3 regions of the Mesorhizobium sp. ISC15 genome follow, and region 2 is predicted to be linked to each of the others. Evidence: predicted binding sites of a transcription regulator. Region 2 holds the regulator's gene; each other region holds the start of a gene.

Region 1 (10,811 bases), 2.9 Mb from region 2:
ATGGAGAAGCAGGCGACGCCAAGTGCATGATTTCATCGAAGCGCTGGTGCGATGCGAAGCTCTCGGCGTCTTGTACTTCCAGGCTCAGTCGCGGATCATTGATATGCTCAATGTTCTGCTGCACTCCGGTCCACAGATTGTCGACGACAACCAACTTTCCCAGGTCGGCGCGCAGCAACAGGCGATCGACCAAATGCGATCCGATGAAGCCGCAGCCTCCAGACACCAACACGCTCCGCGACATGGAGTTTCTCCTCGACATTCGGCCATTCAACAAACAGCCGAACTGTTTTCTCGGAGGACGCCATACACGCATTCAGTCCAAAGCCATAAGTTTTTCCTGCCAGTGCACTTTATCCGCGCCGCGCTAGTTCGGATGAGGGTGTTCGAGTGGATCGCCCGCGTTGGAGTTTCTTCCACATACCTCAACCGTCTCGGCGCCAACGCGCCGATCCACCTTCTCGATAGCGAGAGAAGAAAGAAGATTCTCCTTCAACCGATTTGCATCCTTGCCGCCCGCAATCTCCGCTTGAAGCCATTTGTGCAACGCGATACGCCGGTGCCGAATTCGACAGACCGGAGAGACCAAGTGAGCGCGCCAGAGACCAGAACCGAAACCGACACGTTCGGTCCCATCGAGGTCGCCGCCGACCGCTACTGGGGCGCACAGGCGCAGCGTTCGCTGGGAAATTTCAAAATCGGCTGGGAAAAACAGCCAGCGTCGATCGTTCGCGCGCTCGGCATCGTCAAGCGGGCGGCGGCCGAAACCAATATGGAGCTGAAGCGGCTCGATCCGGCTATCGGCAAAGCGATCATCGAAGCCTCTCAGGAAGTCATCGACGGCAAGCTCAACGATCATTTCCCTCTGGTCGTCTGGCAGACCGGCTCGGGCACGCAATCCAACATGAACGCCAACGAGGTGATCTCCAATCGGGCGATCGAACTGCTGGGCGGCGTCATGGGGTCCAAGAAACCGGTGCATCCCAACGACCACGTCAATATGAGTCAGTCGTCGAACGATACCTATCCGACGGCCATGCACATCGCCTGCGCCGAGCGCATAGTGCACGACCTGTTGCCGGCGCTGAAGCATTTGCATGCGGCGCTCGAAGCCAAGACCAAAGCTTTCGCCCACATCATCAAGATCGGCCGCACGCATACGCAGGACGCGACGCCGCTCACCCTTGGCCAGGAATTCTCAGGCTATGCCGCCCAGGTCGCCTCGTCGATCAAACGCATCGAGATGACGCTGCCCGGCCTCCAGGAACTGGCGCAAGGCGGCACGGCCGTCGGCACCGGTCTCAATGCGCCGATCGGTTTTGCCGAGAAGGTGGCGGCGCGCATCGCTGACATCACCGGCATCGGCTTCGTCACCGCGCCGAATAAGTTCGAGGCGCTGGCGGCCCATGATTCCATGGTGTTCTCGCATGGCGCCATCAACGCCTGCGCCGGCGCCATGTTCAAGATTGCCAACGACATTCGGCTGCTCGGCTCCGGCCCGCGCTCCGGCCTTGGTGAACTGTCGCTGCCGGAAAACGAGCCGGGTTCATCGATCATGCCGGGCAAGGTCAACCCCACCCAGTGCGAGGCGTTGACGCAGGTCTGCATCCAGGTGTTCGGCAACAATGCGGCTGTGACCTTCGCCGGCAGTCAGGGCCATTTCGAGCTCAACGTCTACAACCCGCTGATGGCCTATAATTTCCTGCAGTCGGTGCAGCTGCTCGCCGACGCCTCCATCTCCTTCACCGACAATTGCGTTGTGGGCATTGAGGCGCGGGAAGACAACATCAAGGCCGCCCTCGACCGTTCCCTGATGCTGGTGACAGCGCTGGCGCCGACCATCGGCTACGACAATGCCGCCAAGATCGCCAAGACCGCGCACAAGAAGGGCACAACCTTGCGCGAGGAAGCGCTGGCCACCGGACTGGTCAGCGAAGCCGACTATGACCGCCTGGTGCGGCCGGAGGACATGACGCATCCGGGATGACGGCACGTCATCCGGGATGATCTTGAGCTGATCGCAAAAACGTTACTGCGGTGAACGATCTGTAACCAAATCCGCGTCTTTGGTGAACAGTCGACCTGCTCTATCTGGATGGCACTACAACCCCTTCCGGAGAGAGTCACCATGTCCACCAACACGTCCGTTGCCGGTTCCGGCACCGTTTCCAACGCCTCGGCCACCATCCTGCTTGGCCGCGTCCTGCTTTCAGTCATCTTCGTGCTTTCCGGTTTCGGCAAGCTCACCGCGATCGCCGGCACCGCAGGCTACTTCGGCAGCATGGGCCTGCCGATGCCGACCGTAACGGCTGTTGTCGTCGGCCTGATCGAGCTGCTCGGCGGTCTCGCCATCCTCATCGGTTTCCAGACCCGGATCACCGCCTGGGTGCTGGCAGTCTTCACTGTCGCCACGGCGCTGGTCGCCCACACCGGCTGGGCCGATCAAATGCAGATGATCAGCTTCATGAAGAACCTGGCGATTTCCGGCGGTTTCCTCGTGCTGGCCTCCTCGGGCGCCGGCGCCTATTCGGTCGACGCCAGGCGCGGCTGACGCAAGCTAGTAGCTGTTGCAGCAAGGGGCGCGGAATTTTCCGCGTCCCTTTTTCGTTGTCGATCTACCAGACTGTCGATTGGCCGGGCCCGAGTGGCCTGGCCCGAATTTCTGCTAAGATCGAGGCATCGGGGAGGAACAGGCCAACCGGCCTGGTCGACATCGGAGGTGACCAATGCCACGCAATGCGCTGCTTCTGGCTTCCCGATTGCTGCTCGCCGCGTTATTCGTTCCGTCCGGCTTCCACGCGCTCACCGACATTGCCGGCACATCAGGCTATTTTGCCGGCCTCGGCCTGCCGCTGCCGACACTCGTAGCCTGGGCGACGGGGCTGTTCGAGCTTATCGCCGGACTGCTCATCCTCGTCGGCCTCAAGACGCCGATCGTGGCGCTCCTGCTTGCCGCCTTCTGCATCGCAGCAGGCTTCATCGGCCATTATGGCCAGGGCGGCGACGATCCGACGCTGACCTTCATGCATTCACAGATGCTGATGAAGGACATCGCCCTATCAGGCGGTTTTCTGGCGCTGGCGATGGCAGGCGCAGGGGCCTACTCGATCGACGGGCGGCTACTTGCAAGCCGCGCCTGAGCAAATCCCCCCGGTTTACTTGGTGTCCAGAAAAACGAAGTCTGCGAGACGGCTTACATTGACGGGTACCGACGCAAGAGCGCGATACCCATCTCCCCTACCCCCATATACAGACAAAGCTGCTGTTTCTTAACCGCCATTGCCACCCACTCGTATCCAAAATCGTCTGGAGCCCTAACGTAGTTTCTAAGGTTGCTGTCTATGGCGACGTACACATAGCCATCTGATTGGATCAGTTCTTGTCTCTTCAAGTATGGTAACAGATCGGCCCGACCCAAAATGGGCTTGATCGATCCGCCGATGGTCTGAGCCCTGTCGGAAAGAGCTTGGTCAATACCTCTTGAACATGGCTCGAGCCTTGAAAACAAATCGCTCTTCGACAGCGATTTCATAAATTTGAGAACGTCCGTGCTTGGCTTGAATACAAAGTAATTTATGCGCTCCCCGTTCTGGGGTGTTCTCAACATTCTATGAAAATTGAACGGCGTTCTGACGCCCATCCCTTTGGGATAATGCCGATCCAGATCGAACGTCCCCTTGGCCACGACGGACCGAGTGTAAAGCGTCTGGGCACTGGCGGTGCCCGCTAAGAGGACGAAAATCGCCGCAATCAACAGCTGAAGAACCTGCCTGAAGCTCACGGCGTTCCTTTCTTTCCTCAAACTGTCGCGACGCGACTACGCCGGCGTCTATTTCACCGAACCGCTAGACCCGCCCTCGACCGCCAGCACCAGCCGGCGATTGGTGACCCTCGCCAGTTGCGCCAGGCGCCCGGCAGGCCGCTCGCCGTAAAGATCGGACAAAGAGGCCGGCAGCACCAGCGCAAGCACGCCATTGCCGCGATTCTCCCATTTCAGCCGCGGCATGACGCCCGGCATCGCCGCCGTCAGCACGTAGACGACGCGCATCACCGCGGCCAGTGCGCGGGCGCGCTCGAGATAGCGCGGCGTCGCCAGCCCCCGGATTTCCGGAGCGGCATCGTTGAACAAGCCCTCGTGGCGAAACAGATTGACAAGCGCCAGGAAGGCGCGCCCGGGATGGTCGACGCCGATGAAGGAGGCATGGGCGATGATGTTGAGCGACTGCTTGCCGCGATATTCGGGATGCGCGCGCCAACCGATGTCGGCAAGCAGACAGGCGGCCTGGCGATAGCGCCTCTCGTCGTCGGTCTCGTCGATGCCGAAGGCGGCAAAGGTCTTGCCGGTCCACTCGACAAGCTCATGTGCGTGGGCGACCGAGCGCGAGCGCAGCCGGGCGAGTTCCTCCGAGGCCGAGATCAGCGGATCCGCCTTCTGCTCGGCCTCGTCGAGCAGCGAATAGAGAAAGCCCTCGCGCACGCCCAGCGCCGAAACGATGATCTTGGACGGCTGCATTGCCGCCATGATCTCCTGCAGCACGATGGCGCCATAAGGCAGCAGCGAACGGCGGTTCTTCGAGACGCCTTCGATACCCTTCACCTTCTCGATCTCACCCTTGGCCACCTGCTTGAGGAAGTTCGCGGCGCTTTCGATGCCGATCTCGTAATGGTGCATGACGCTCAGCGGATAGTTGGTCATTTCCATGTGCAGCCGGGCTAGGTTTCGCCAGGTGCCGCCGACCGCATAGAATGGCCTGCCCCGCCCGCCTTTCAGGAGCTTTGCCTTCGCGAGCTCGTCGCGCGCTATCTTTCCGGCCTGGGCCAGTGAGTTCTTCGCCATGTCCTGCAAGCGCAGGCCGCCCAGCGGCAGCGTGATGCCGTCGCCGATCGTCTCGCCGTCGACGTCTACCAGCTCAAGACTGCCACCGCCGAGGTCGCCGGCGATGCCGTCAGCCGGATGGAAGCCGGAAATGACGCCAAGCGCGGAATAATGGGCTTCCTGGCGTCCGCTCAGCACCTGGACCTCGGTCTTGAGCACATCTTCGGCGCGGTGGATGAAATCGGGACCGTTGACCGCCTCGCGGGCAGCCGCGGTCGCCAGCACATACATGTGCTCGGCGCCGGCCTGCTCGGACAGCGCACGGAAACGGCGAAACTCCTCCATCGAGCGCGTCACCGCCTCGGGGTCCAGCTTTCCGGTCGACACGATGCCGCGACCCAGGCCAGCCAGCATCTTTTCGTTGAACAGCGTGGTCGGCGAGCGCGACAGCCCCTCATAGACCACAAGACGGATCGAGTTCGACCCGATGTCGATGATGGACAGCGGTCGGCGGTCCTGAAGCCGGCCCTGGGACGTTGAAATCATCAGCCGGTCGCTGCGCCGTTTTTCTTGCGGCGCTTGAACTGCGCGATGCGCTTGGGCGCATGCGATTTCAGCGCATCACCCCGTCCGGAAAGGCTCGGATTGGTCATGAAATATTCCTGCGCGTTGAACGGTTCCTCGCCCTCCTCAAGCACGGAGCGCCGAGAGGTTCCATCAGCCAATACGTCGAAACTTTGCTGGTTGTCCATGATGTTGCCCAGCATGATCTGGCCGAGCACTTGTTCATGCACCGTTGGATTGGTGATCGGCACCATGGTTTCGACGCGGCGGTCGAGATTGCGCGGCATCAAATCGGCCGATGAGATGTAGACGACCGCCCCGTCCGACGGCAGGCCATGGCCGTTGCCGAAACAGTAGATGCGGCTGTGTTCAAGGAAACGGCCGACGATCGACTTGACCCTTATGTTTTCCGACAGGCCCGGGACCTGAGGCCTCAGGCAGCAGATGCCGCGCACGACGAGATCGATCTCGACGCCGGCGCGGCTGGCGTCATAGAGCGCGTCGATGATGATCGGGTCGACCAGCGAATTCATCTTCATCCAGATGCGGGCCGGCCTGCCCTCCAGCGCATGGGCAATCTCGTCCGAAATGTGCTTGAGGATGCGCTTGCGCAGCGTGAAGGGCGAGATGGCCAGCCGCATCTCCTCGGTCGGCTCGGCGTAGCCGGTGATGAAGTTGAACAGCTGGGCGACATCACGGGCGATCGTCGGATCGGTGGTGAAGAAGGACAAGTCGGTGTAGATGCGCGCGGTGACCGGGTGGTAGTTGCCGGTGCCGAGATGCACGTAGTTGCGCAGCTTGCCGTCCTCGCGCCGCACCACCAGGGACATTTTTGCGTGGGTCTTCAGCTCGAGGAAGCCGAACACGACCTGAACGCCGGCGCGCTCGAGATCGCGGGCCCAGCGGATGTTGGCTTCCTCGTCGAAACGCGCCTTGAGCTCGACCAGCGCCGTCACCGACTTGCCGGCCTCGGCCGCGTCGACCAAGGCGCGCACGATCGGGCTGTCGTTCGAGGTGCGATAGAGCGTCTGCTTGATCGCCACCACTTCCGGATCGGCCATCGCCTGGCGCAGGAACTGCACCACCACATCGAAGGATTCGTAGGGGTGGTGAACGATGATGTCCTTCTCGCGTATAGCAGCGAAACAGTCACCGCCATGCTCGCGGATGCGCTCGGGAAAGCGCGGATTATAGGGCGTGAACTTGAGATCGTCGCGGGCGATGGCGACGATCTCGGAAATCTGGCTGAGCGCCAGCGGACCGGTGAGCACGCTGATGCGGCTCGACGAGACGCCAAGCTCGCCGGCGACGAACTCGCGCAGCTCGGCCGGCATCAGCTTGTCGAATTCGATGCGGATGACCGAGCCGCGGCGGCGGCGCTTCAGCGCCGTCTCGAACAGGCGCACGAGATCCTCGGACTCCTCCTCGACCTCGATGTCACTGTCGCGGATGATGCGGAACGTGCCGGAGCCCTTGACTTCGTAGCCGGGGAACAGCTTGCCGATATAGAGGCCGACCGCCTCTTCCAGTGGAATGAAGCGGACATGACGCTTGCGGTCCGGCAAGCGGATGAAGCGCTTCAGCGCCACCGGCAGACGCAACAGCGCACTCATCTCCTCGCCATTCCTGCGATGGCGCAGTTGCAGGGCCATCGAGAAGCCGAGATTGGGAATGAACGGGAACGGATGCGCCGGGTCGATCGAAAGCGGTGTGAGCACCGGAAAGACCTGCTCCTGGAAATGATCCTCGAGCCAGGTCTTCTCGTCCTTGGTCAGCGCATCGCGGCTGATGCTCTCGATGCCTTCCTTGTCGAGCAGCAGCATCAGCGCGGAAAGGCTATTCTGCTGATCCTCCTGCAGACGCTCGACCTCGCGCAGCAGCTGTTCCAGCTGTTGTTCGGGGGTGCGGCCGTCCGGGCTCTTCAGCGTGATGCCTTCGCGAACCTGGCCGGCGAGACCGGCGACGCGCACCATGAAGAACTCGTCGAGATTGGCGGCGGATATCGACAGGAAGCGGACACGCTCGAGCAGCGGATGATTGGCGTTCAGCGACTCCTCAAGGACGCGGCGGTTGAATTGCAGCCAGGAAAACTCGCGGTTGACGAAGCGGTCCGGGTTGCCGCCCTCTGGGCTCGCCACCTCGACAGTGGTGAATTCGCTCTGCACCGGCTTTAGTTCGTTCATGGTTCCTGCTCGTTTCGCACCCGCTGCCCAGAGCGTCACGCGTCGTTCCGGATGCGCAAAGGACGCTCTACCACTTTTAAGCTACGCATGATCCCCAGCGAAACCGAATTCGATTTTCGCGGCCATGCCTTAACCGGCTTAGCTTATCCTGTGACAGGCTTTTACGACAGTTTGATTTCATCGATCTTGCAAAGAGACAGCTAATGATCCAGATGCAATCCAGGTACAGCGCAGCGCGTCCTTTGGACGCGCAAAGGACGCGGTAGAATTTTGATTTTGCGCATGATCCGAGGTCATGCGGCAAATTTAGGAGACGACGATGGCAGGCGGTTCCATTCCCCATTTCCAGAACGATGCGGGCTATGCGGCGATCGACATCGGCGTCAAGGAATTCATGTGCACCGGCGCCAACCCGCCTTTCGACCATCCGCATGTGTTTCTCGACATGGGCGACGACAATGAAAAGGTCTGCCCCTATTGCTCGACGCTTTATCGCTATTCGCCAAAGCTGAAGGCGACGGAAACGCAGCCTGCGGGATGCCTGTATATCGACCAGGCCGCCTGACGCGCACGTCATCCCTATGGACGACACGCGGTCCGGGCAGGTCGTCATCGCCGGAGCCGGCGTCGCCGGACTGACTGCGGCGCTGGCATTTTCCGAGCGCGGCTATCTGGTGCGGCTGTTTGAGCAGGCGCCGCGCCTCGAAGCGGCCGGCGCCGGCATCCAGCTCTCACCCAACGCGACGCGCATCCTTCGCCAGCTCGGCGTGCTCGACCGGCTGTTGCCGGCGGCGGTGCGGCCGGAGGCGGTCGTGCTCAAGGACGCCGCCACGCTGCGCGAGCTGGCGCGGGTGCCGCTTGGCGAAGCAGCCGAAAGGCGCTGGCAGGCGCCCTATCTCGTCGCTCATCGGGCTGATCTGCAAGAGGCGCTGATGGCGCGCCTTGCCGAACAGCCGGACATCAGTCTCGTCACCGGAGCGCGCGTCGGCGGCGTCGCGGCAGGACCGCACCATACCACGGCAACAGTCGAGATTGCCGGCAAGACCATCGAAGCCGACGGCTTTCTGCTGATCGGTGCCGACGGCGTCTGGTCGGCGATCCGTGCCTTCGGCGGATTTGCCGCCCAAAGCCGGTTTTCGGGCGAGCTTGCCTGGCGCGCGACGGTCAGCGCAGACAGTGTCGCGGGAGAAGCCGTTGCGGCGGTTGGCGCCGCCAATTGCGTGACCGCCTTCCTGCATCCCGGCTTCCACCTCGTCGCCTATCCGGTCAGCAATGGCGCGGCGTTCAATCTGGCCGCCTTCACCAGGGGCGAGATCATCGCCGAGGGCTGGTCGGGCCACGCCGACCCCGAAATCCTCGTCGGCGCCATGCGTGGCACGGCGGCAGCACTGGCCCGGCTTGCCGAGGATGCCGGCCTGTGGACGGCATGGCCGATCCATACTGTTGACCAGGCACAGCCATGGACGACGCCCGCCGGTATCGCGCTGATCGGTGATGCGGCGCATGCGATGACGCCGTTTGCGGCGCAGGGCGCGGCGATGGCGGTCGAGGATGCCGCAACCCTTGCCGGCTTTATCGCCGCCTCGCCCGCCGATCCATGGGGCGCGCTTGCTGCCTGGGAAAAAATGCGGCGGCCGCGCATCGCCAAAGTCGCCCGCCGCGGCGCCGTCAACCGCTTTGCCTGGCACGCTTCCGGGCCGGTGGCGGTCGCGCGCAACCTGTTCCTGAAGCTGCGCTCGCCCGAAAAGCTCGCGGCGGATTTGGACTGGCTCTATGGCTGGCAGGCGCCGGACTCTGGCGATCGGCGATGAAAGCTCGATAGGCTGGCGGGACAGCGCCCCCCTTCTGTCCTGCCGGACATCTCCCCCACTTTGGGGGGAGATCGGCCGTCACCTCGGCTTTCGCCAATCTCCAACGTTGCAGGATGAAGCGCAGCGCCGAAACTGCCAATCTCCCTCCTTGTGGGGGAGATGTCCGGCAGGACAGAGGGGGGCGCGAAGGAATGAGGCGCTTTTGCCCCACTCAGCAATGCCAAGCCGACTGATTGCCCGGAACTCTCAATTGTAAATCCTTATCGATAGGTCCAGCGTGGCCGGCAGCGGATTCCACCAGCCTGTCCGCAGGCCGGCGATACGCAGAGCAGCCGCGGTCCAGGTGTTGCAGCCGACCAGCGCGTTGAAGTGGCCGTTGGCTTCGTAGAAGCGATCGAACCTGGAATAGGCGGCGTTCTCGATCAGGATCGGGCCGTTCGGCCCTTGCTGGAAACTCGCGGCGATGAAGTCGAGCAGCGCCGCAAAACGCTCCTCGGCGATGTCGAAGCCGGCAACGTCGGGGTGCGGCTCGGCAATGTTGCCGGCGACATCGACATGCATCACCGAAGCGTCAAGGGTCAGCGCCTTCATCACCGGCACGGTCTTCAGCTCCGACCAGCTCGGCGTCTCCAGATAGAAGGCGCGGCCGCCCCAGCCGAAGACGATGTAGCGGACCTCGGCCATGTCGGTGGGAATGCCGCCATCGACCAGGAAATGGAAGCGCTTGCGCACATCGTCGTCGACCGGAATGGCGATATCGGTGTGGATCGGATTTTTCAGCACCAGGATGTGCCTGGTGGCGATGGGATCTGCGGCCGCCGCCGGCAAGAGCGGCCGTGGAATGAACGTGCCCAGCATCACGGCGAGCACGATCGCCACCACCGGAATGGCGAGAAAACGCCCAATGAGGGATGGCTTCTTCATGGGCGACGGTCTTGCAATCGGCTCTCGATCGCCGGCTGACAGCTCAGACGCAAAAGAGCCCGGCCGGGTTTCGGCCGGGCTTTTTCGATTTGCGCGAGAGCGATCAGTGCAGGATCTGCGACAGGAACAGTTTTGTACGCTCGTGGCGCGGATGGTCGAAGAACTCGGCCGGCGTATTCTGCTCGACGATCTGGCCCTGATCCATGAAGATCACCCGGTTGGCGACCTTGCGCGCAAAGCCCATCTCGTGGGTGACGCAGAGCATGGTCATGCCCTCTTCGGCGAGGCCGACCATCGTCTCCAGCACTTCCTTGATCATTTCCGGATCGAGCGCCGAGGTCGGCTCGTCGAACAGCATGATGCGCGGGTTCATGCACAGCGAGCGGGCGATGGCCACGCGCTGCTGCTGGCCGCCGGAAAGCTGGCCGGGATATTTGTTGGCCTGTTCCGGGATCTTGACGCGCGTGAGGAAGTGCATGGCGATTTCCTCGGCCTGCTTCTTCGGCGTCTTGC
Region 2 (10,811 bases):
AGAGCAGCAGCAGGACCAGCGTTCGGCAGCCAAAACCCAGTCCGCTGGCCTGAAATATGCTGGCAGCCCGATGCTGTTTTGCGTGCGCCTGTCGGACGGATATTTCTTCCCCGCGCCAAAATCGCAGTTCGCCAAAAGAGACGATCTGAAGGAGACCGTCGATCAGTGCCGCTACATTTGCGACGATCCCGGTGTCGACCTCTATACGCTGGAGGATGCCAGCCTCGAGACCGAGGCGATGGTCGCTCTCGAGACGCGAAAACCCTATACGGAGCTTGCGGCCGCTTTCCGGTACCGCGACGACGCGAATTTCAAGGCTTGTAGCGTCAAGCGGTATTCCCGGCGGGTCGCCGAACTCAGGGCGCGGACGGTAACACCCGCCAACATGGCCAACGCCATCATTCCATTGCCGACGACAAAGCCGGATCTTGGCGCCGTTGCAGAAATTCTCGAACCCGATGCCAAAGCTCCGGATCTCGGGGCTCCCAATGCCGAAGCCAAGGGCGCCGCTCAGCATCAGTCGATCGAAAAATTAACCGAAACGCGGCCGGTAAGGGTGGTCGGGCCGGCTTTCTTCCCCGAAAACTGACCCCGTGGAGCTTAATTTAGATCACCGTTGAATGCCGGTCGGCTATTCGCAGACCATGCGGACCCGTTTTCCGGGTTGGCTGACATTCCTGCAAGTGAGCGGTTTTGCCGGCTCGGATGACGGCGTCGGCGGATCTTTGGAAATCCTGGTGATTTGCCTTCTCGGCGCCACGGGGGTGTTGGTTCTGCGGACCTCGGCTTTTTTCGGCGTTTGGGGCGCCACAGGAAACACATCGGTCTGCAACTGCGGCTGTTCGGCTTGCGCCTGCTGCGGCGGCCTGTCCCAGAACCGCCGGACATCGAGCGGCCTTGGAATGACGACGGTGCCGTCATAACTGCGCGAGCAGCCGCTCCCGAACAGCAGCATCGGGCATAGCAAAAAAGGCAGAATCCGTCCCAACATCGACAACACCCTTACGGGATTGTAACGCGGCTTCGGTTCTAGCGGCAACCGTCGGAATATCGCGGGCAAAATCAAAGTGCCGCAGCGTCCGTAGCGCGCCCGAAACGAGGCGCGGCGCTGCAGTTTGGCGAATGCGAATTCGCCCCAGTTTGGAGCGGCGCAACAACCGAATTCCAAATCCGATGCACTGGTCACGGTCCGTTAAGGTTAGCGGAACGTTGATGCTTGTGGGGCACATTCCGGCGCGCCGCCGGCCGGCGGTTCCGAGAACGACATGGCGCAGTCATCGCCGGTGCAACCGCCGCTGCCCGTATACGGAGCCGCGTCCGGGCGGGCGCTGCTGCAGCCGCCACCGGTTCGTCCCCGCACCAGCGCGCCGGCAGGCACCGGGCATCGGCTGGACATCCTCGTTGCCGAGGACAACGAGGTGAACCAAATGGTTTTCACTCAGATTCTCGGCGAGACCGGCTACGGCTTCGAGATCGTCGGCAATGGCCGCAAGGCGCTCGATGCCTTCGGCAGGCTCAATCCGCGCATGATCCTGATGGATGTTTCGATGCCTGAGATGAACGGCCACGACGCGACCGCCGCTATTCGGCGGCTGGAACAAGAGACCGGCGCGCATGTCCCGATCGTCGGCGTCACCGCGCATGCGCTGAAGGGTGATCGCGAACGATGCCTGGAGGCGGGCATGGACGATTATCTGCCCAAGCCCGTCAGCCCCAGGGCCTTGCTCGAAAAGGTCGAACGCTGGCTCGGCGCGGACGGCGAAATCCAGCGCAACGCGGGATAGGCATCCGGTCAGGCTGCAGAAGTTCACTTGAGATTCGGCGACGCGTTGCGGACGAAACTATGGCGCGATCGCACCATACCAAAGCGTGCGCCAGGTTGGGACAATAAGCACATTCGAGTTCCGCTCCTCCAGTTACGGGCGGGAGCAGCGACCGCCGGCAAGAAACAGGGTCAGATTTACCCCAACGGACCTGTTTCGGCGATGGCGCGGCCATGACCTCCTTTGGCCGCATGCAACGCGCTCCCGCCCGGATTTTCTTTTTCGGCGCAAATTGCACCGCCAGTCGAAGGGAAATGCCGGCTGGAAACCGTGCAAGCTGCTGATTCCAGCGGCAAACCACGGCTGTGCCGGCGAGACCCGCGGCGCTTCCCTTTCGACATGGCTGTGCGGCGTTACCGGGCTGACATCAAACTGTCATGCGACTGTTATAATCGGGGGCTATTGGCCTCAGCGGGCGCCGAAGGAATGGCGCCGAGAGACCATATTCCGAACAGGAGCAGGCCACATGAAGAAATTCCTCCTTACGGCGTCGGCCGCGGCGCTTGCGCTCGCCGCGTCGGCTGGTTATGCCGCCGCGCGCGACCAGATTCAAATCGTCGGTTCGTCCACAGTGTTCCCCTTCACGACGGCTGTCGCCGAAAAGCTCGGCCAGAGCGGGCAGATCAAGACCCCGGTCGTCGAATCGACTGGCACCGGCGGCGGCATGAAGCTGTTTTGCCAGGGCGTCGGCGAAAATACCGCCGACTTCACCAATGCCTCGCGCGCCATCAAGGACAGCGAGCTTAAAACCTGCAAGGCAAACGGCGTGACGCCGGTCGAGATCAAGGTCGGCTTCGACGGCATCGTGCTCGCCAACTCGAAGGCAGGGACTGTCGTCGATCTGACCAAGGAACAGGTTTTCAAGGCGCTCGCCAAGAATGTCGCAGTTGACGGAAAGGTCGTCGCCAACCCCTACAAGAACTGGTCGGATGTCGATGCGTCGCTTCCCGCGACAAAGATCGAAGTGCTTGGCCCGCCGCCCACGTCTGGCACGCGCGACGCGTTCGTTGAACTCGTCATGGATGCGGCCTGCCAGGAAGAGGTGAAGGCGGCTAATGAAAAGGGCTGCGGCGAAATCCGCGAAGACGGCGCTTTTGTCGAGGCCGGCGAAAACGACAATCTGATTGTCCAGAAGCTGGAAGCCAACCCCAATGCCTTCGGCATCTTTGGTTTCTCGTTCCTTGACCAGAATGCCGACAAGCTGCAGGGCCACAAGGTCGACGGCGTCGAGCCGACCTTCGAAAACATCGCATCCGGCAAGTACGGCGTTTCCCGCTCGCTCTTTATCTATGCCAAGAAAGAGCATGTCGGCGTCATCCCCGGCATGCAAGAGTTCATCGCAGAGTACACCTCGGAGGGTGCATGGGGTCCTGAGGGTTATCTGGCCGACAAGGGCCTGATCCCGCTGCCGGACGCCGAGCGCGCCACGTGGGCCGAAAACGCCAAGGCCCTGAAGGGCATGGGCTCCTGATTTTTTCGGGGTCCGGGCAAATATCCGCTCTGACCCTCATGCTCTAAAGCACAAAGCGCGGGACCAACGTCCCGTGCTTTGAGCCGGTGAATGGCCGGCGGTCGAGGGGACGTCCTGAATCATGGTCGGTTATCTCGTTGTTCTTCTGTTAGTTCTGGCTGCTGCGGCCTATTGGATAGGCCGCACACGCGCCATTGCCAGTGTCAATGGCGACGTCGCCCGGCTGCATTCGCTGCCTGGCCAGCATGGCATGTTCCTGGCGCTTTTTGCCGCCGGTCCCGCGCTGCTTGCGATCGTGCTGTGGTCGATGGTGACGCCGGGAATTGAATCGTCGATCATTGCCGACCGCTTCTCCGCCGAGTTGTCGGGAATGGGCATTCCGCAGGTCGAAGCTTTCATCCGCGACGCTCGCGCGATGGCCTTTGGCGGGCTTGTCGGCTTCGCCGATCCCACGAAAGAGGCGGCCGCGGCCGTCTACAAATCGATCCATGCGACCAGCGCCTGGATCATCTGGGGGATCGCGCTCATACTGTCCGCGTCCGGATTTTACTGGGCCTATTCGCGCATCGCACAGGCCTACCGGGCGCGCCACGTGGTCGAGCGCGTTCTTCGCGCATTCTTGATCACCTGTTCGGCGGTCGCGATCCTGACGACGATCGGCATCGTCTTGTCGCTCATCTTTGAATCCTTGCGGTTCTTCCAACAGGTGCCGCTCTATAAGTTCCTGTTCGGCACGCATTGGTCGCCACAGAGCGCCTTCACCGGCGCCGGAGCGGAAGCCGGGGCGGTCAACCAGGACATTTTTGGCATGGTGCCGCTGTTTGCCGGCACGTTGCTCATCACCTTCATTGCCATGCTGGTAGCTGCGCCTATCGGGCTGATGGCTGCGATCTATCTTTCGGATTACGCCTCCAAAAGCGTCCGCGCGGTCGCAAAGCCGGTATTGGAAATCCTTGCTGGCATTCCGACCGTCGTCTACGGTTTCTTCGCTGCGCTGACGGTTGCGCCCTACTTCCGTGGTCTGGGCGAAAGCCTGGGTCTCAACGTTGCGTCAGAATCCGCGCTCGCCGCAGGCGTGGTCATGGGTATCATGATCATTCCCTTTGTTTCCTCGCTTTCCGATGATGTGATCAACGCCGTTCCGCAATCCCTGAGAGACGGTTCTGCCGGCCTCGGCGCGACCAAGTCTGAAACCATCCGCAAGGTGATCCTTCCCGCGGCCCTTCCGGGCATCGTTTCGGCGATGCTGCTCGCAGTCAGCCGCGCAATCGGTGAAACAATGATCGTGGTCATGGCCGCGGGGCTGGCGGCAAATCTCACCGCCAACCCGCTCGAAGCGGTCACCACCGTGACGGTGCAGATCGTGACGCTGCTTGTGGGCGATCAGGAATTCGACAGCGCCAAGACGCTTGCAGCCTTCGCGCTCGGCCTGGTGCTGTTCTGCATCACGCTTACCCTCAACATCGTCGCTTTGCGCGTCGTCCAGAAATACCGAGAGCAATATGACTGATGCGATCTCGTCATTCGGTGCCGTCGGACGGCCGGTCAGTATTCATACCGACGACGCCGCGAAGGCGCGGCTAAAGGGTCGTTACCGTGCGGAAACATGGTTCAAATGGCTTGGCGCCGCAGCCGTCGCGTTGGCCGGCTTATTCCTTGTGCTGCTCCTGTCGACGATCGTCACGCAGGCGATCCCGGCGCTGCGGCAGAACTATCTGACGCTGCCGATCGATCTTTCGGCGGCCAAGGTCGACCCGGCGAAACTCGACGCCGTCAACTACGACGCCATCGCCCAGGAAGCGCTTACGGCAAAATTTCCGGATGTGACGAGCCGTCAGGACAAGCGCCTGCTGCGCGGACTGATTTCCACCGGCACAGGCGTGTTCCTGCGCAAAGATATCGCTGCTGATCCGGGGATGCTCGGAGGAACGGTGGACTACGCGGTTCCACTTGACGATTTTGCCGACCTTTATCTCAAGGGTTTGCTTGCCGACGTCGGTTCGGACGAGGCGATTTCGACAAGCGTCACGCCTTCGCAAAGCAGCGGCGACATCGATCTGACCTTCGGCGACGATGCCATGCTGGCGTTGGCGCGCGGCCATGGTGCGACCGAGGGCGAAAACGGCATGCTCACGCTGACGAGCGGCGCGTCGTCGCTGCTGGTCGCGTTCAATGGCGGCACGGTCAAGCTGACCGCGCTGTCGCCTGGGGCCAACGGAACGGCGGTCGCAAAGGGCACGGTGATCGAGGCGCTGGACAGCACGGCGCCAGCCGCGAGCGGCCAGGCATTCCTGCGGGTCATCGACACGCCGGAAGCATCGCGAAAGATTTCGGACAAGGTGATCGTCTGGCTCGATACGCTGAAGAGCGCCGGCCTGATCGAAAGCCGGTTCAACTCGATCTTCTTCTTCACCGGCGCAAGCCGCGAGCCGGAACTGGCCGGTATCTGGGGCGCGGTCGTCGGATCGTTCCTGACCATGATCGTAACGCTCGCCATCGCCTTCCCGATCGGCGTTTCGGCGGCGATCTATCTTGAGGAATTTGCGCCCAAGAACCGGCTGACGACGATCATCGAAGTGAATATCAACAATCTGGCGGCGGTGCCTTCGATCGTCTTCGGCCTGCTTGGACTTGCCGTATTCCTGAATTTCTTCGGCCTGCCGCGCTCGGCCCCGGTGGTCGGCGGCATGGTGCTGGCGCTGATGACCCTGCCGATCATCATTATCGCCTCACGCGCTTCGCTGCGCGCCGTGCCACCGTCGATCCGCGAGGCGGCGCTTGGCATCGGAGCGTCCAAGGTCCAGACCGTATTCCATCACGTCCTGCCGCTGGCGATGCCGGGTATCATGACCGGCACCATCCTCGGAATGGCGCATGCGCTGGGTGAAACCGCGCCGTTGCTGATGATCGGCATGGTCGCCTTCATCGTCGACATTCCCGGTGGCTTCACCGATCCCGCGACGATCCTGCCGGTGCAGATATTCATGTGGGCCGATTTTCCTGAAGCGGGGTTCCAGCAGAAGACTTCGGCGGCGATTTTGATTTTGCTGGTGTTTTTGGTCATCATGAATGCCATCGCGGTGATACTGCGCAGGCGCTTCGAGCGGCGCTGGTAAGGAGTAGAGGATATGAACATCATGACGGAAGCCAGCGTCGAGCAGAAACTGAGTAGCGGAACCAACGAGCCTTCGATCAAGATGAAGGGCGAAAAGGTCTCCGTTCATTACGGCGAGAAGCGAGCTCTGTTCGACGTGGATCTCGATGTCCGCGAGAACCAGGTGACGGCGTTGATCGGCCCATCGGGCTGCGGCAAGTCGACCTTTCTGCGTTGCTTGAATCGAATGAACGACACGATCGACATCGCGCGGGTAAGCGGCAAGATCACGCTCGACAACGAGGATGTCTACGACCCGAAAATCGATGTCGTCGAGCTGCGAGCTCGCGTCGGCATGGTGTTCCAGAAGCCGAACCCGTTTCCGAAGTCGATCTACGAAAACGTCGCCTACGGTCCGCGCATTCACGGTCTGGCCAGGAGCAAGGCGGAGTTGGACGGCATCGTCGAATCGAGCCTGAAGAAGGCCGGCCTGTTCAACGAGGTCAAGGATCGCCTGCTCGAGTCGGGCACTGGCCTTTCCGGTGGCCAGCAGCAGCGTCTGTGCATTGCGCGCGCCATCGCTGTGTCGCCGGAAGTGATCCTGATGGACGAGCCTTGTTCGGCGCTCGATCCGATCGCCACCGCCCGTGTCGAGGAACTGATTGACGAACTGCGCCAGAACTACACGATCGTCATCGTCACCCATTCGATGCAGCAGGCAGCGCGTGTGTCGCAACGCACGGCGATGTTCCATCTCGGCTATCTGGTCGAGGAGGGCGCGACCGACAAGATGTTCACCAACCCCGACGACAAGCGCACCCAGGACTACATCACCGGCCGGTTCGGCTAAGCGGTCCGGCTAATTTTCGAGCACGAGGACAGTATCATGGGTGAACATACCGTCGCATCTTTCGACGAGGAATTGGAGCACATCGACAGGCTGATCCGCGACATGGACGAGCTCGCCGCCGCGATGGTCGCAGCGTCGATCCGCGCGTTGCTTGCGTCAGATAATGCGATGGCGCAGCGCGTCGTCTCGGATGACGCCATCATGGATGCGCGGCAGCGCGAACTCGACGACAGCGCGATCACGCTGATCGCCAAGCGGCAGCCGATGGCGCAAGATCTGCGCGCCGTGGTTGGCGCAATCCGGATGGCCGGCGATCTCGAGCGCATCGGCGACCTGGCCAAGAACATAGCCAAGCGGGTCAGCGCCGTCGGGCAGAGCGCCACGCCGCGTAATCTCTCGCACGGTATCGACGCGATGGCGGATCTCGTTCTCGAGCAGCTCCGCGGCGTGGTCGAGCACTATGTGTCGCGCAACGCCGGCGCGTTGAAAGAGCTGCGCGCCGCCGACGAGAAGATCGACGTGAAATACACGGCGGTTTTTCGCGAACTCCTGACCTACATGATGGAGGACCCGCGCAACATCACCGCCTGCACGCATCTTCTGTTCTGCGCCAAGAATCTCGAGCGTATCGGCGATCATGTCACCAACATCGCCGAAAACGCCTACTATGTCGTGACCGGGCAGCAATTGCCGGCGGATCGACCGAAGCTCGACGAAACGACGATGTCGGCGTCGGCGACATGACAGGGGTAACCGGCCGATGATCGCGCCGCGCATCATGGTGGTGGAGGACGAAGAGCCGCTGGGCGTCCTCCTTCGCTACAATCTGGAATCCGAAGGCTATCAGGTCGAGGTGGTGACGCGCGGCGACGAGGCCGAAATCCGGCTTCAGGAAAACGTGCCCGATCTTCTGGTGCTCGACTGGATGGTGCCGGCGGTTTCGGGCATCGAGCTTTGCCGTCGCCTTCGGGTGCGTCCCGAAACCGAGCGGCTGCCGATCATCATGCTGACCGCGCGCGGCGAGGAAAGCGACCGGGTGCGCGGCCTCTCGACCGGGGCCGACGACTATCTGGTCAAGCCGTTCTCGACACCGGAATTCATGGCCAGGGTCAAGGCGCTGCTGCGCCGCGCCAAGCCCGAAGTGCTGTCCAGCGTGCTGAAGGTCGGTGACATCATGCTCGATCGCGAATCGCACAGGGTCTATCGCAAGAAGAGCGAGATCCGGCTCGGGCCGACCGAATTCCGGCTGCTCGAATTCATGATGCGGCACCCGGGTCGGGTGTTCTCGCGCAGCCAGTTGCTCGACAATGTCTGGGGCGAGACGATCTACATCGACGAGCGCACGGTGGACGTCCATGTCGGCCGGCTGCGCAAGGCGGTCAACAATGGCCGCATGCCCGATGTCATCCGCACCATCCGCGGCGCGGGCTATGCGATCAGGGAAGACTGAACAGACTGCCTGAATTCAAGCTGCGTTCTTCCATTCAGGCCACGTGCTTCCTGGCCGTGCCGGACTTCCCTTGCGCGCCCGGCGCGAAAATCTCCTGGTCGACGAAGCTCAGCGCTCGCATGGCGCAGCCTTCGCGGATCAGCGGCAGCTCGTTCGGCTCGGTGTCGAAGGAAATCGAACCCGAATGCTGACCGCCGGCGGTCTGAGCGATGGCCTCGCGCAGGGCCGGCTCGATCAGGTCGAAGGCGGCAGCGCTGGCGCCGACCATGGCGACCGGCGCCGGATCGATCAACGCGAACAGGCTGCCAAGCCCGAAGCCGAGCGCTTCGCCGGCCTTGCGGTAGGCTTCGCGCTCGGGTCCGTCCGTCTGGCGCGCCCGGGCCGCCAGTGCCCGCATCTCGGCGTCGCTGACATCGGCGACCGGCTCGGCGTTCTCGCTCAACTGCCTTGCATTGCGCCAGATGGCGTAGTTGCCGGCATAGGCCTCGACGCAGCCGCGCCGCCCGCAGCGGCAAAGCGCGCCGCCCGGCCGGTGGATCATGTGGCCGAATTCGCCGCCTGAGGAATGGGTGCCGGTGAACAGTTCGCCCTTCAGCACCAGCCCCATGCCGATGCCGTGGGAGAGCAGGATGGCGATGAAATCGTCGCGGTAGCGATCCGGGTCGCGCCAGCGCAGCGCCACGGCCATCATGTTGCAGTCGTTCTCCATGATGGCCGGGATGCCGAACTCACGTTCCAGAATGTCGGCGAAGGCAATGTTCGTCTGCGGCGTGATCGGCGACCACAACATGGCGCGCGCATGGGAATCGGTGATGCCCTGGATCGCCAGCGCGATGCGGGCGACGCTTTGGACATCGAGATCGGGATCTTCGAGCCGGCGCCGGACGATGGCGACACATTCGTCGATCAGCTCGTCGCGCGACATGGTCAGCGTGTCCAGCCGGCGCTGTTCCTCGGCGACCACTTGTCCGGCATAATCGATGACGGCGACCGAAAGGAAATTCAGCGACAACACGACGGCCAACACCGCTGCCGCTTCCGGATTGAGGCTAAGGCCGACCTGCGGCCGGCCGCGTTTCAGCGAAACGGTCTCGCTCGCTTTGCTCTCGGTCAGGATGCCTTCCTGGATGAGGTCGGAAGAGATCGCCGATATGGTCGAATGGCTGAGGCCGGTGGTCGCGGCGATCTCGGTTCGCGACGGCTGGCCTGCCCGGCGTACGGCCGAAATCACCATCGCCCGGTTGCGCCGACGCAAATCGTCATGACGGATTCCAACCGACATTCTTTTGCTTCCTCCCTCTTGCCGCGGCCGCTCATGAACCGGAAGCCGTCGGTAGCGTCCGACAAATACTGGCAGAAGCAGAAGGCCCTGTCATTGTTTATTCCGGGGCTCGAAAAAAGTCGGCAGGGACATCAAAATCCATCAGAATTGATGTTGACAGCGCTTCGGCGTTGGACCAGTATTTTTTCGAGGCTCGAAAAAATAGAGCCTTTGTGCCGGCCTTCGGGCCAGTTTGGTCGCGCCGTATCGCGGCGCAGGGAGGACTATCATGAAGAGATTCGCAGCCGCCATCCTGGCGGGGGTCGCCATGTCGCTGACGCTCGCGTCGGTCGCACAGGCGAAGGACAAGGTCATTGGCGTTTCGTGGTCGAACTTCCAGGAAGAGCGCTGGAAGACCGACGAAGCCGCCATGAAGACGGCGATCGAGGCTGCCGGCGACAAGTATATTTCCGCCGATGCGCAGTCCAATCCCGGCAAGCAGCTGACCGATGTCGAGAGCTTGATCTCGCAGGGCGCCAACGCGCTGATCATCCTTGCGCAAGATGCGTCGGCCATCGGGCCGGCGGTGCAAAAGGCGCTGGACGAAGGCATTCCGGTCGTCGGCTATGACCGGTTGATCGAGAACAAGGACGTGTTCTATCTGACCTTCGACAACCAGGAAGTCGGCCGCATGCAGGCCCGCGAAGTGTTCAAGGTGGCGCCGGAAGGCAACTACGTCTTCATCAAGGGCTCGGGCGCCGATCCGAATGCCGATTTCCTGTTCGCCGGCTCCATGGAAGTGCTCAAGGATGCCATCGACAGCGGCAAGATCAAAAATGTCGGCGAGGCGTATACCGACGGC
Region 3 (10,811 bases), 1.5 Mb from region 2:
ACACCGATTTCTGGACGGTTGATCCCTGCACGCTCTTCTTCTGGCGTGCCGGCGTGGCGGTCGAGCGTCCGCGGCCCGACAGTTTCAGCCGATGCACCTTGCCGATGACAGCATTGCGGCTGACACCCCCGAGCTGTGCGGCGATCTGGCTGGCGCTCAGTCCCTCCGACCACAATTTTCTAAGAAGTTCGACCCGCTCGTCAGTCCAATTCATGAGACCGCGCTCCTGCTGAAATGTGCGGCGATCGGAATCCTTCCACGATCCGGCTTTCGCCGGGCAGACACCACATATATCGGGTGATTAGGTCCGCCGCACGAAATCTAGTTATTTCTCGACTACAATTACCTTATGCGCTGACTCGGTGACAAGAGTCCGAGGGCCAACACGAATCGGTTTTTTCGGTTTTCCCCAACTTGCCCGGTCGCTTATGAGCCGGCGCCTCGCTGGAGGGCTTGCCGCGCGTCATTGCGCGACGTTTTCGTTGACTTCATGGCCGAAAAACACGATAAGCCGCAAAGGCCGCCGCTTTGGCGGCTTTTTTGATTTTCCGGTACCGGAGACGCATATAATGAGCGGTTCGGCGCTTTTCGAGACCTTTACCCGCGCACCCCTGGCCTTCGACCATGGGGAAGGCACTTGGCTGGTCACCGACAAGGGCGAGCGATATCTCGATTTTGGCGGCGGCGTCGCCGTGAATTCGCTTGGGCACAGCCATCCGCATCTGGTCTCGGCACTCACCGAGCAGGCGGCTAAGGTCTGGCATGTCTCCAACCTCTACGAGATTCCGGGGCAGAGCCGTCTGGGCGAGCGGTTGGCCGACGCCACCTTCGCCGACAAGGTGTTCTTCACCAATTCCGGCGCCGAGGCGCTGGAATGCGCCATCAAGACGGCTCGGCGCTACCACTTCGTCAAGGGCCATCCCGAGCGCTTTCGCATCATCACCTTCGAAGGCGCCTTTCATGGCCGCACGCTGGCGACCATCGCCGCCGGCGGCCAGTATAAATACTTGGAAGGTTTCGGACCCAAGGTCGAAGGCTTCGACCAGGTCGGCTTCGACGACATCGACGCCGCCGAAAAGGCGATCACATCAGAGACCGCCGCGATCCTGATCGAGCCGGTGCAGGGCGAGGGTGGCATCCGCCCGGTGCCGACGCAGTCGCTGAAACGGCTGAGGCAGCTCTGCGAGCAGCATGGCCTGCTCCTGATCTTCGACGAGGTCCAGTGCGGCATCGGCCGCACCGGTAAGCTGTTCGCGCATGAATGGGCTGGCGTCACGCCCGACATCATGGCGGTCGCCAAGGGCATCGGCGGCGGCTTCCCGATGGGCGCCTGCCTCGCCACCGACGAGGCGGCCGTCGGCATGACGGCCGGCGTGCACGGCACCACTTTCGGCGGCAACCCGCTGGCGATGGCGGTCGGCAACGCCGTGCTCGACGTGGTGCTGGAAGACGGCTTCCTGGAGGATGTCCAGCGCAAGGCGTTGCTGCTGAAGCAGGGGCTGGCGAGTGTCGCCGACGAATTTCCTGATATCATCGAAGACATCAGAGGCACCGGCCTGATGCTCGGCTTGAAATGCGCCGCACCCAACACCAAGGTGAACATGGCGTTGCGCGACCAGCATCTGCTGGCGGTTCCGGCCGGCGATAACGTCCTTCGCCTGCTGCCGCCGCTCACCGTCACCGATGCCGAGATCCACGAGGCGCTCGACCGCATCCGCGCCGGCGCCCGGGGCCTGGCCGACGCCATCGCCGCGGCTGCCGCGAAGTAACAGTCGAAAGACCCCAAATGAGCCTTCGCCATTTCACCGATCTTTCCGCCGTTTCTGAGGGCGATCTGCGCTTCATGCTGGACGATGCCGTCGTGCGAAAGGCAAGGCTCAAGGCCGGCGAGCGGACGAAACCGCTCGAAGGCAAGGTGCTGGCGATGATCTTCGACAAGCCGTCGACGCGCACGCGCGTGTCCTTCGACGTCGGCATGCGCCAGCTCGGCGGCGAGACCATCATGCTGACCGGCACCGAGATGCAGCTCGGCCGCTCCGAAACCATCGCCGACACGGCCAAGGTGCTGTCGCGCTATGTCGATGCGATCATGATCCGCACCACATCGCATGACCGGCTGCTGGAGCTGACCGAGAACGCCACCGTTCCCGTCATCAACGGGCTGACCGACGATACCCATCCCTGCCAGCTGATGGCCGACATCATGACCTTCGAGGAACATCGCGGTCCGGTCGCCGGCAAGACCATCGCGTGGACCGGAGACGGCAACAACGTGCTGCATTCGCTTCTGGAAGCCTCGGCGCGGTTCCGCTTCAACCTCAACGTTGCCGTGCCGGAAGGCAGCGAGCCGGCGCAGAAGCATGTCGACTGGTCGACGGCGCATGGCGGCAAGTTGAATTTCACCCGCTCGCCCGAGGAGGCGGTCCACGAGGCCGACTGCGTCGTCACCGACTGCTGGGTGTCGATGGGCCAGGAGCACCGTGCCCGCGGCCACAATGTCTTCTCACCCTATCAGGTCAACGCGGCGCTGATGGCGAAGGCAAAGCCCGACGCATTGTTCATGCACTGCCTGCCGGCGCATCGCGGCGAGGAGGTCACCGACGAGGTCATCGACGGGCCGCATTCGGTGGTGTTCGACGAGGCCGAGAACCGGCTCCACGCCCAGAAGGCGGTTCTGGCCTGGTGCCTCGGCGCTTGATCCGGGCCACCTTGATCCGGGCCACCTTGATCCGGCCCACCTTGATCCGGCCCACCTTGATCCGGCCCACCTTGATCCGGCCCACCTTGATCCGGCAATGTGTGGTGCCTATCTCAGGCGCATCACGCAAATCGAGCGCGTTTCGACGCATGCGCCCCGGAGGGCGGCATGGCCGCGCCCCGGAGCTTTGTTATGTTGGAAACTCATCAATTGGCTGAACATCAACCCAAACTCGGCGAGTTCGGCTATGCCGGCGACGATCATGTCGTGCCCTTCGAGGTCGGCCCGCTCGACGTGCGTGGCCGCACCGTCCAGCTCGGGCCGATGCTCGACGCGATCCTCAGCCGTCATGACTATCCCGAGCCGGTCGCCCGCCTGCTGGCGGAAGCCTGCGTGCTGACGGTGCTGCTCGGCACCTCGCTCAAATTCGAGGGCAAGTTCATCCTGCAGACCCGCACCGACGGGCCGGTCGACATGCTGGTTGCGGATTTTTCCACGCCGCAGGCTCTGCGCGCCTATGCGCGCTTTGATGCCGACCGGCTGGAAGCGCTGACGTCTGCCGGCGAGACCTCGCAGCAGACGCTGCTCGGCAGCGGTGTCCTGGCCCTGACCATCGACCAGGGCGCCCACACGCAACGCTATCAGGGCATCGTCCAGCTCGACGGCGAGACGCTGGAGGAGGCCGCGCGCACCTATTTCCGTCAGTCGGAGCAGATCCCGACCGATCTCAGGCTCTCGGTGGCCAAGCTGTTGACGCCCGGCGTCGGCGGTGCCCGCGAGCAATGGCGTGCCGGTGGCATTCTGGCGCAATTCCTGCCGCAATCGCCCGAACGCATGCGCGTGCCCGACCTTCCGGGCGGCGACGGCGATCCGCGTGAGGAGATCCACGATCCGGCCGACAATTCCTGGCAGGAACTGCTGGCGTTGCTTGGAACGATCGAGCCGACGGAGTTGATCGATCCGACGATCGGCGCCGAGCGCTTGCTTTACCGGCTGTTCCACGAGCACGGCGTCCATGTCTTCGGCGGCGTGCCGGTCGCCGACCAGTGCTCATGCTCCAAGGAGAAGATCCGCGGCATCCTCGAAGGCTTCTCCGCCGACGAGATCAGGGACAGCACCGAGGATGGCGGCATTCACGTCGCCTGCGAATTCTGCTCGAAGCAATATGACTTCGATCCGGCGGAGTTCGGCTCGGCACAGTAAAGTGGATAGCGTTGGCGCTGCCCCTCACCCTCACCCTCACCCTCTCCCCATAAGGACGGGGAGAGGGGGGCGCTGGAGCTTGTCCCTTCTCCCCGTCCTTTACGGGGAGAAGGTGCCGGCAGGCGGATGAGGGGCGGCGCGAACGGCCGATGCTTTCTCTCTCAGTTCACCGTCCGCCGTGTGCCCGGCAAGTCGAGCGAAAAGGCGGGGATGGCGATATCAAACGTCTCGCCCCGCTTGTTGCGCATCGTGTAGTGGCCGACCATGATGCCGGACGGCGTCGAGAGCGGGCAGCCGGATGTATATTGATAACTGTCGCCGGGGTTGAGTTCGGGCTGGTCGCCGACAACACCGGCGCCGCGCACTTCCTCGACCCGGCCGGTGCCGTCGGTGATGTGCCAGTAGCGTGACAGAAGCTGCACGAATTCATCCGACTGATTGTCGATGGTGACCTGGTAGCCCCAGACATAGCGGTTCTCCGACGGATCGGAGCGATCCTCCAGATAGAACGGCCTGACCTGTACTTCGATGTTGCGCGTAACGGCGCTGTACATAGACTACTCCACAATATGTAGACGGAACTTTCGACGCTCTCCGTGGTTTGGTCAACCGGGTGCTTTCTGGCGTTGTCCGATTCCTTTGAGCGCAGCTGCCGAAGAACAATGTCATTTAAGTGACACATGACAATGATGGTGTGCAGGGCCGGGCGACTCAGCATTCTGTCGAACTGTTGAAAACGGCTTCCATGCGGCCGGTTTTTCTGGAGTGACCAGATATCGATGGAACTGACAGTCACAGCCGCCTTGCTTTCCACAGCTCTGCTCCTTGTCAATCTCGCCAGCATCCTGCTCGCTTCGTTGAAGCTGAAGCGGCCTGGCAGGATCGCGCCGCCAGCCGGCAAGGCGCCTGCGGTGTCGATCGTCGTGCCGTCGCGCGGCGTCGAGCCGTTTGCTGAGGAAACGCTTGAGCGCGTCTTCTCGCTCGACTGGCCGCGCTATGAGCTCATCTTCTGCGTCGCCCATGCCGAGGACCCGGTGGTCAGGCCGATCACCGATGCGATCGCCCGCTTTCCGGCCGTGCCGGCCCGGCTGCTCGTCGGCGACGACCGCATCAGCGGCAATCCGAAACTCAACAATTGTGTGAAGGGCTGGGAGGCCGCGCGCCACCGCTGGGTCATCCTTGCCGATTCCAACGTCCTGATGCCGAGGGACTATGTCCAGCATCTGATGGCGACGTGGCGGCCCGACACCGGCCTTGTCTGCTCGACGCCGATCGGCTCGCGGCCGGACGGGTTCTGGGCGGAGGTCGAATGCGCATTCCTCAACACGCTACAGGCGCGCTGGCAATATGCCGGCGAGGCGATCGGCCTCGGTTTTGCCCAGGGCAAGAGCATGTTGTGGGACAAGCCCATGCTCGACGCCAATGGCGGCATCCGTGCGCTTGCCGCCGAGATCGCCGAGGACGCCGCCGCGACCAAGCTGGTCAACGGGCTCGGACTGCGCGTCAATCTCGTCGCCTCGCCCTTTGAGCAGCCGCTCGGTTTGCGCACTCTCGGCGAAATCTGGTCGCGCCAGGCCCGCTGGGCACGCCTGCGCCGCGTCACCTTCCCCCTGTTCTTCGCGCCCGAGATACTGATCGGCGCGGCGATGCCGCTGGCGCTTGCGCTGATTGCGGCGGCCAGCGCCGGCTTCAGCCTGTCGGCAACCGCCATCGCCGTGCTGGTAGTCGCGTATTTGCCGGAATGCGCTCTCGCCTCGGCTGAGGGCTGGCACCTGTCGCTGCGCATGATCCCGGCGATGGTTGCGCGGGACGTGATGCTTCCCGCCATTTGGGCGCGCGGCTGGCTCAGCGGTGCCGTCGACTGGCGCGGCAACACGATGACCATCCACACCAGCGCCGCTGCGGAATTGGAAGAGACCCCGTCGGGCGCCTGACAGCGCCTGCTTTTGACGATGCGAGCAAAGCCGCTCCAGTGCGTATCCCTATCTGGCGGCTTTCAATGCCTGCTCGATGTCTTCGAGCAGGTCGTCGGCGTCCTCCAGGCCGACAGACAGCCTGAGCGTGCCTGGCCCGATGCCGAGTTCGGCGCGCGCCTCGTCGCTCAGATTCTTGTGCGTCGTCGTCGCCGGGTGAGTGATCAGGCTCTTGGCGTCGCCGAGATTGTTGGAGATCAGCACGATATCGAGCGCGTTCTGGAAGGCGAAGGCCGCCTGCTTGCCGCCCTTGACGTCGAGGCAGATCAGCGTCGAGCCGCCCGACATCTGCTTTTTGACGATCGCCGCCTGCGGGTGGTCGGCGCGGCCCGGATAGATGACACGGGCAATCTCTGATCGCTCGGCAAGGAAATCTGCGATCCGGCCGGCACTTTCCGTCTGCTGGCGCACGCGCAGCGGCAGCGTCTCCAGGCCCTTCAGCAGCGTCCAGGCGTTGAAGGGCGACAGGCTCGGACCGGTGTGGCGGAAATAGTCGTGCAGGTTCTCATCGATCCACTTCTTGTCCGACAGGATGACGCCGCCGAGGCAGCGGCCCTGGCCGTCGATGTGCTTGGTCGCCGAATAGACGACGATATGGGCGCCGAGCTGCAAGGGCTTCTGCTGCAACGGCGTGGCAAAGACATTGTCGACGATCAGCCGCGCGCCGATCGAATTGGCAAGCGAGGCAACGGCTGCGATGTCGACGACTTCCAGCGTCGGATTGGTTGGGCTTTCAAGAAAGAACAGCTTGGTGTTCGGCCTGACCGCCTTTTCCCAATTGGCGATTTCGGTGCCGTCGACCAGCGTCGCCTCGATGCCGTATTTCGGCGCCAGCGTCTCGACCACCCAGCGGCAGGAGCCAAACAGCGCGCGCGCCGCCACGATATGATCGCCGGCCTTGGCGCTGCACAAAAGTGCTGCGGTGACCGCCGCCATGCCGGATGCTGTGGCGCGTGCATCTTCGGCACCTTCCAGTGCGCACATGCGCTTCTCGAACATGTCGACCGTCGGGTTGGCATAGCGCGAATAGATGAAGCCCGGTTCCTCGCCCTTGAAGCGCGCTTCCGCCGCCTGCGCGGTGTCGTAGACATAGCCCTGGGTGAGGTACATCGCCTCGGAGGTCTCGCCGAAGCCGGAACGCAAGGTCCCGCTATGCACGAGTGCTGTCTGAGGTTTCCAGTTGCGCTTCTTGCTTGTCATCACTTTTGTTCCAGACACAAAAAAACCGGTCGCGAAAGTCGCAACCGGTCCATACGGCCTTGCGGCCCGACGGTCCTTTAGCGACTTGTTTAACGTGGCTGCAAGCCGACCGGCCAAATCACCACGGGATAACGACCCTTTAGACCCGCGCCGCGCTTGCGTCAATTGCCGGCATGATTAAGAGGTTTGTACCAGCAGGTTCCGCGGCAAGAACCTGCGGCAAACGATACGTTGCCCGGCCTTCGAGCGGAGCCAGACTTTGCGGCAGACAGGCATTCTTCCCGATCAGGATATTTCCGCGCTGTTCCAGTCGGGCGCGCTGACGTCGCTACGCGCGCTCGATGCCGACCAGATCCAGCCGGCCAGTCTCGACCTCAGGCTTGGCGACAAGGCCTGGCGGGTGCGCGCCTCCTTCCTGCCCGGCCCGAACCATAGGGTCGACGAAAAACTCGACCGCCTGAAGCTGCACGAAATCAATCTCGCCGACGGCGCGGTGCTGGAGACGGGCTGCGTCTATATCGTGCCGCTGCTGGAGAGCCTGGCGCTTCCGGCAAACATTTCGGCCTCGGCCAACCCGAAGAGCTCGACCGGACGGCTCGACATCTTCACCCGCGTGATGACCGATCGCGGCCACGAGTTCGACAAGATCGCTGCCGGTTACAACGGCCCGCTCTATCTGGAAGTCAGCCCGCGCACCTTTCCGATCGTCGTCCGCACCGGCTCGCGGCTGTCGCAGATCAGGTTCCGCACCGGCAATGCGCTTTTGTCTGAAAGCGAGCTCAACGACTTGCACCGCGCCGAGACGCTCGTCGCCACCGAGCCACCGAACATTTCCGGCGGCGGCATCGCGCTGTCGATCGATCTCGATGGCGATAAGGATGGCCTGGTCGGTTACCGCGGCAAGCACCACACCGGCCTGGTCGATGTCGACAAGCGCGCCGCACAGGATGTTGTCGACTTCTGGGAGCCGCTCTACAAGAGCGGTGCCGGCGAATTGGTGCTCGATCCGGACGAATTCTATATCCTCGTCAGCCAGGAGGCGGTGCATGTGCCGCCGCTCTACGCCGCCGAGATGACGCCCTTCGATCCGCTGGTCGGCGAATTCCGTGTCCACTATGCCGGTTTCTTCGATCCGGGCTTTGGCCATTCGGCGGCCGGCGGCACCGGCAGCAGGGCGGTGCTCGAAGTGCGCAGCCACGAAGTGCCGTTCATCCTCGACCACGGTCAGATCGTCGGACGGCTGGTCTACGAGCACATGCTGAAGCGGCCGCAGGCGCTCTACGGCACAGATCTCGGCTCGAACTATCAGGCACAGGGCCTGAAACTGTCCAAGCATTTCCGCGCCGCGCGCTGATCGCCCATCACGATCAGACCGCGCTTGCCTGAACCCTGCGCGTCGTGCTTGGCTGTGCCCAGCCGTCAGGGTGGCTCTGAACCAAGGGAACAAAAAAATGCAGATTTCAAGATGGATCGCATCGGCAGCAACAGCCGCCATGCTGGTGATATCAGCCGGGTCCTTTTCGGCGCAAGCACAGGAAAAATTGAAGATCGCCACCGAAGGCGCCTATCCGCCGTTCAACACCATCACCGCGGATGGCAAGCTCGTCGGCTTCGATATCGACATCGCCGAGGCGCTTTGCGCTCAGATGAAGGTCGAATGCGAACTTGTCACGCAGGACTGGGACGGCATGATTCCGGCGCTCCAGGCCAGAAAGTTCGACGCCATCGTCGCGTCCATGAGCATCACCGAAGAGCGCAAGAAGCAGGTCTCCTTCACCAACAAATACTATACGACGCCGCTTTCGCTGGTGGCCTTGAAAGACAGCGATATTGCCTCGACCGAACCCGCCGCACTCGCCGGCAAGACGGTCGGCGCCCAGGCTTCGACCACCCAGGCCGACTATGCCCAGGATGTCTATGGCAAGGCCGGTGCCGAGGCGAAGCTCTATCCGACCCAGGAGGAGGCGGTTACCGACCTGATGAACGGCCGCCTCGATGCCGTCCTTTCAGACAAGTTCGTGCTGATGGACTGGATGAAGAAGTCGAGCGACGGCTGCTGCAAGATGGTCGGCGACGTCAAGGGCACTGAGACGGAAGCGGGCATCGCCGTGCGCCAGGAAGACAATGCGCTGCGCGAAAAGCTCAACGCCGCGATCGATGCAATCGTCGCCGACGGCACCTACAAGAAGATCCAGGCCAAATATTTCGACTTCGATATTTACTGAGGTAGGAACTGCCAATCTCCCCCCTTGAGGGGGAGATGGCCGGCAGGCCAGAGGGGGTCGGTCCGGCCGGGCTCGGCTCTTTATCGCAGACGCAGGGGGCTGGCGCTCTACGCGAGACGACCCCCTCTGTCGCCTTCGGCGACATCTCCCCCTCAAGGGGGTGTTTGGACCGGGGACATCGCGAACAGGTGTGCGAGGACATCGCGAACAGTTTGGCGCGCTTTGCGCTGGGGGGTTCGAGATGCCATTCGAGGACACGAGCGTGCTGAAACGGAAGCTGGAGTTTGTGCGGCTGGCTGCGGCGGAAGGAGCGAATATGAGCGCGTTGTGCCGACGCTTCGGGATCGGCCGGACATGCGCTTACAAGTTGCTCGCGCGTTGGCGGGCTATTGGCGAGGCCGGGCTTTTGGAGCGTTCGCGCCGGCCGCAGTCGAGCCCGACGCGCAGCGCACACGAGATCGAGGCGGCAGCGCTTTCGGTGCGCACGACGCATCCGGCCTGGGGCGGGCGCAAGATCGCCCGGGTGCTGGCGCGCCAGGGGCTGGGCAATCCGGCCGCCTCGACGGTGACTGGCATCCTGCGCCGCAACGGCGTCGAGTTGGGTGCGCTGGGTGGCGGCGCCAAAGCGTTCATCCGCTTCGAGCACGCCGCTCCCAACGACCTGTGGCAGATGGACTTCAAGGGCCATGTGCCGTTGCGCGCCGGGCGGCTGCACCCGTTGACCGTGCTCGACGATCATTCGCGCTTCTCGCTGGTGCTGGAAGCTTGCCCCGACCAAACCACCGAAACTGTCAAAACCCGCCTGATCGCCGCCTTCCGGCGCTACGGCCTGCCGTGGCGCATCGCCACCGACAACGGCCCGCCCTGGGGCGACGGCGGCCGCAACAACTTCACCATGCTCGGCGTCTGGCTGATCGAGAACGGCATAACGATCGGCCATTCCAGACCCTGCCACCCACAGACGCTGGGCAAGGAGGAGCGCTTCCACCGCACGCTCAAGGCCGAGGCGCTGCAGGGGCCGCCCTTCGACAGCCTGCAGGCGGCACAGCGCGCCTTCGATGCCTGGCGTCACATCTACAACGCCGAGCGGCCGCACCAGGCCATTGCGGACGCTGTGCCGCTCGACCGCTATCGGGCTTCGGCGCGCGACTTCGCCGATGCCGTCCAGCCATTCGAATACGCGCCCGGCGACCAGGTCCGCAGAATCCAGCAGAAGGGCACAACTTCGCTGTTCGGACACGCCGTCAAGATCTGCAAGGCGTTTGCCGGCAAGGCCGTCGCCTTCCGCCCTACCGAAACCGACGGCGTCTTCGACGCCTACTTCCGTCATCAGAAAATCCAAACCATCGACCTCAACGCAAGCCAACGATAAGATGGGAAACTGTTCGCGATGTCCTCGCACACTTGTTCGCGATGTCCCCGGTCCAAACAGGGGGGGAGATCCCGCTAAAGCGCCTTCACCGACACCTTCACCGGCTGCTCGATTTCAAGCGGGTTGCGCAGCGGCAGGCC

What was found. The regulator PhoB, encoded in region 2, activates phosphate uptake and scavenging genes when phosphate is short. The targets are predictions, from matches to a motif close to TGTCATNNANCTGTCAT.
Region 1: RPG13_RS16965 (RNA degradosome polyphosphate kinase) is a predicted target of PhoB. The motif match lies at 7,727-7,743, and genes of this name have one in related genera.
Region 3: RPG13_RS10215 (ceramide glucosyltransferase) is a predicted target of PhoB. The motif match lies at 4,565-4,581, and genes of this name have one in related genera.

What each region holds. Positions count from the first base shown of each region.
Region 1 is NZ_JAVSPX010000001.1:3,530,305-3,541,115, reverse strand. It holds gene RPG13_RS16995 (NAD-dependent epimerase/dehydratase family protein) at 1-244, opposite strand, end outside; gene fumC (class II fumarate hydratase) at 590-1,987, shown strand; gene RPG13_RS16985 (DoxX family protein) at 2,129-2,551, shown strand; gene RPG13_RS16980 (DoxX family protein) at 2,727-3,140, shown strand; gene RPG13_RS16975 (hypothetical protein) at 3,194-3,781, opposite strand; gene ppx (exopolyphosphatase) at 3,830-5,362, opposite strand; gene RPG13_RS16965 (RNA degradosome polyphosphate kinase) at 5,362-7,563, opposite strand; gene RPG13_RS16960 (zinc-finger domain-containing protein) at 7,883-8,128, shown strand; gene RPG13_RS16955 (FAD-dependent monooxygenase) at 8,145-9,374, shown strand; gene RPG13_RS16950 (TIGR02117 family protein) at 9,621-10,298, opposite strand; gene RPG13_RS16945 (amino acid ABC transporter ATP-binding protein) at 10,402-10,811, opposite strand, start outside.
Region 2 is NZ_JAVSPX010000001.1:595,464-606,274, reverse strand. It holds gene RPG13_RS03000 (DUF2865 domain-containing protein) at 1-589, shown strand, start outside; gene RPG13_RS02995 (hypothetical protein) at 918-1,154, opposite strand; partial or broken gene RPG13_RS02990 (response regulator) at 1,323-1,784, shown strand; gene RPG13_RS02985 (PstS family phosphate ABC transporter substrate-binding protein) at 2,290-3,294, shown strand; gene pstC (phosphate ABC transporter permease subunit PstC) at 3,416-4,804, shown strand; gene pstA (phosphate ABC transporter permease PstA) at 4,797-6,410, shown strand; gene pstB (phosphate ABC transporter ATP-binding protein PstB) at 6,423-7,238, shown strand; gene phoU (phosphate signaling complex protein PhoU) at 7,275-7,982, shown strand; gene phoB (phosphate regulon transcriptional regulator PhoB) at 7,999-8,688, shown strand; gene RPG13_RS02955 (ROK family protein) at 8,723-9,970, opposite strand; gene xylF (D-xylose ABC transporter substrate-binding protein) at 10,239-10,811, shown strand, end outside.
Region 3 is NZ_JAVSPX010000001.1:2,087,926-2,098,736, forward strand. It holds gene RPG13_RS10190 (GcrA family cell cycle regulator) at 1-214, opposite strand, end outside; gene RPG13_RS10195 (aspartate aminotransferase family protein) at 570-1,769, shown strand; gene argF (ornithine carbamoyltransferase) at 1,787-2,698, shown strand; gene RPG13_RS10205 (Hsp33 family molecular chaperone) at 2,867-3,901, shown strand; gene apaG (Co2+/Mg2+ efflux protein ApaG) at 4,063-4,455, opposite strand; gene RPG13_RS10215 (ceramide glucosyltransferase) at 4,681-5,835, shown strand; gene RPG13_RS10220 (O-succinylhomoserine sulfhydrylase) at 5,884-7,074, opposite strand; SAM riboswitch at 7,132-7,209, opposite strand; gene RPG13_RS10225 (2'-deoxycytidine 5'-triphosphate deaminase) at 7,334-8,428, shown strand; gene RPG13_RS10230 (ABC transporter substrate-binding protein) at 8,526-9,299, shown strand; gene RPG13_RS10235 (IS481 family transposase) at 9,541-10,671, shown strand; gene araD1 (AraD1 family protein) at 10,746-10,811, opposite strand, start outside.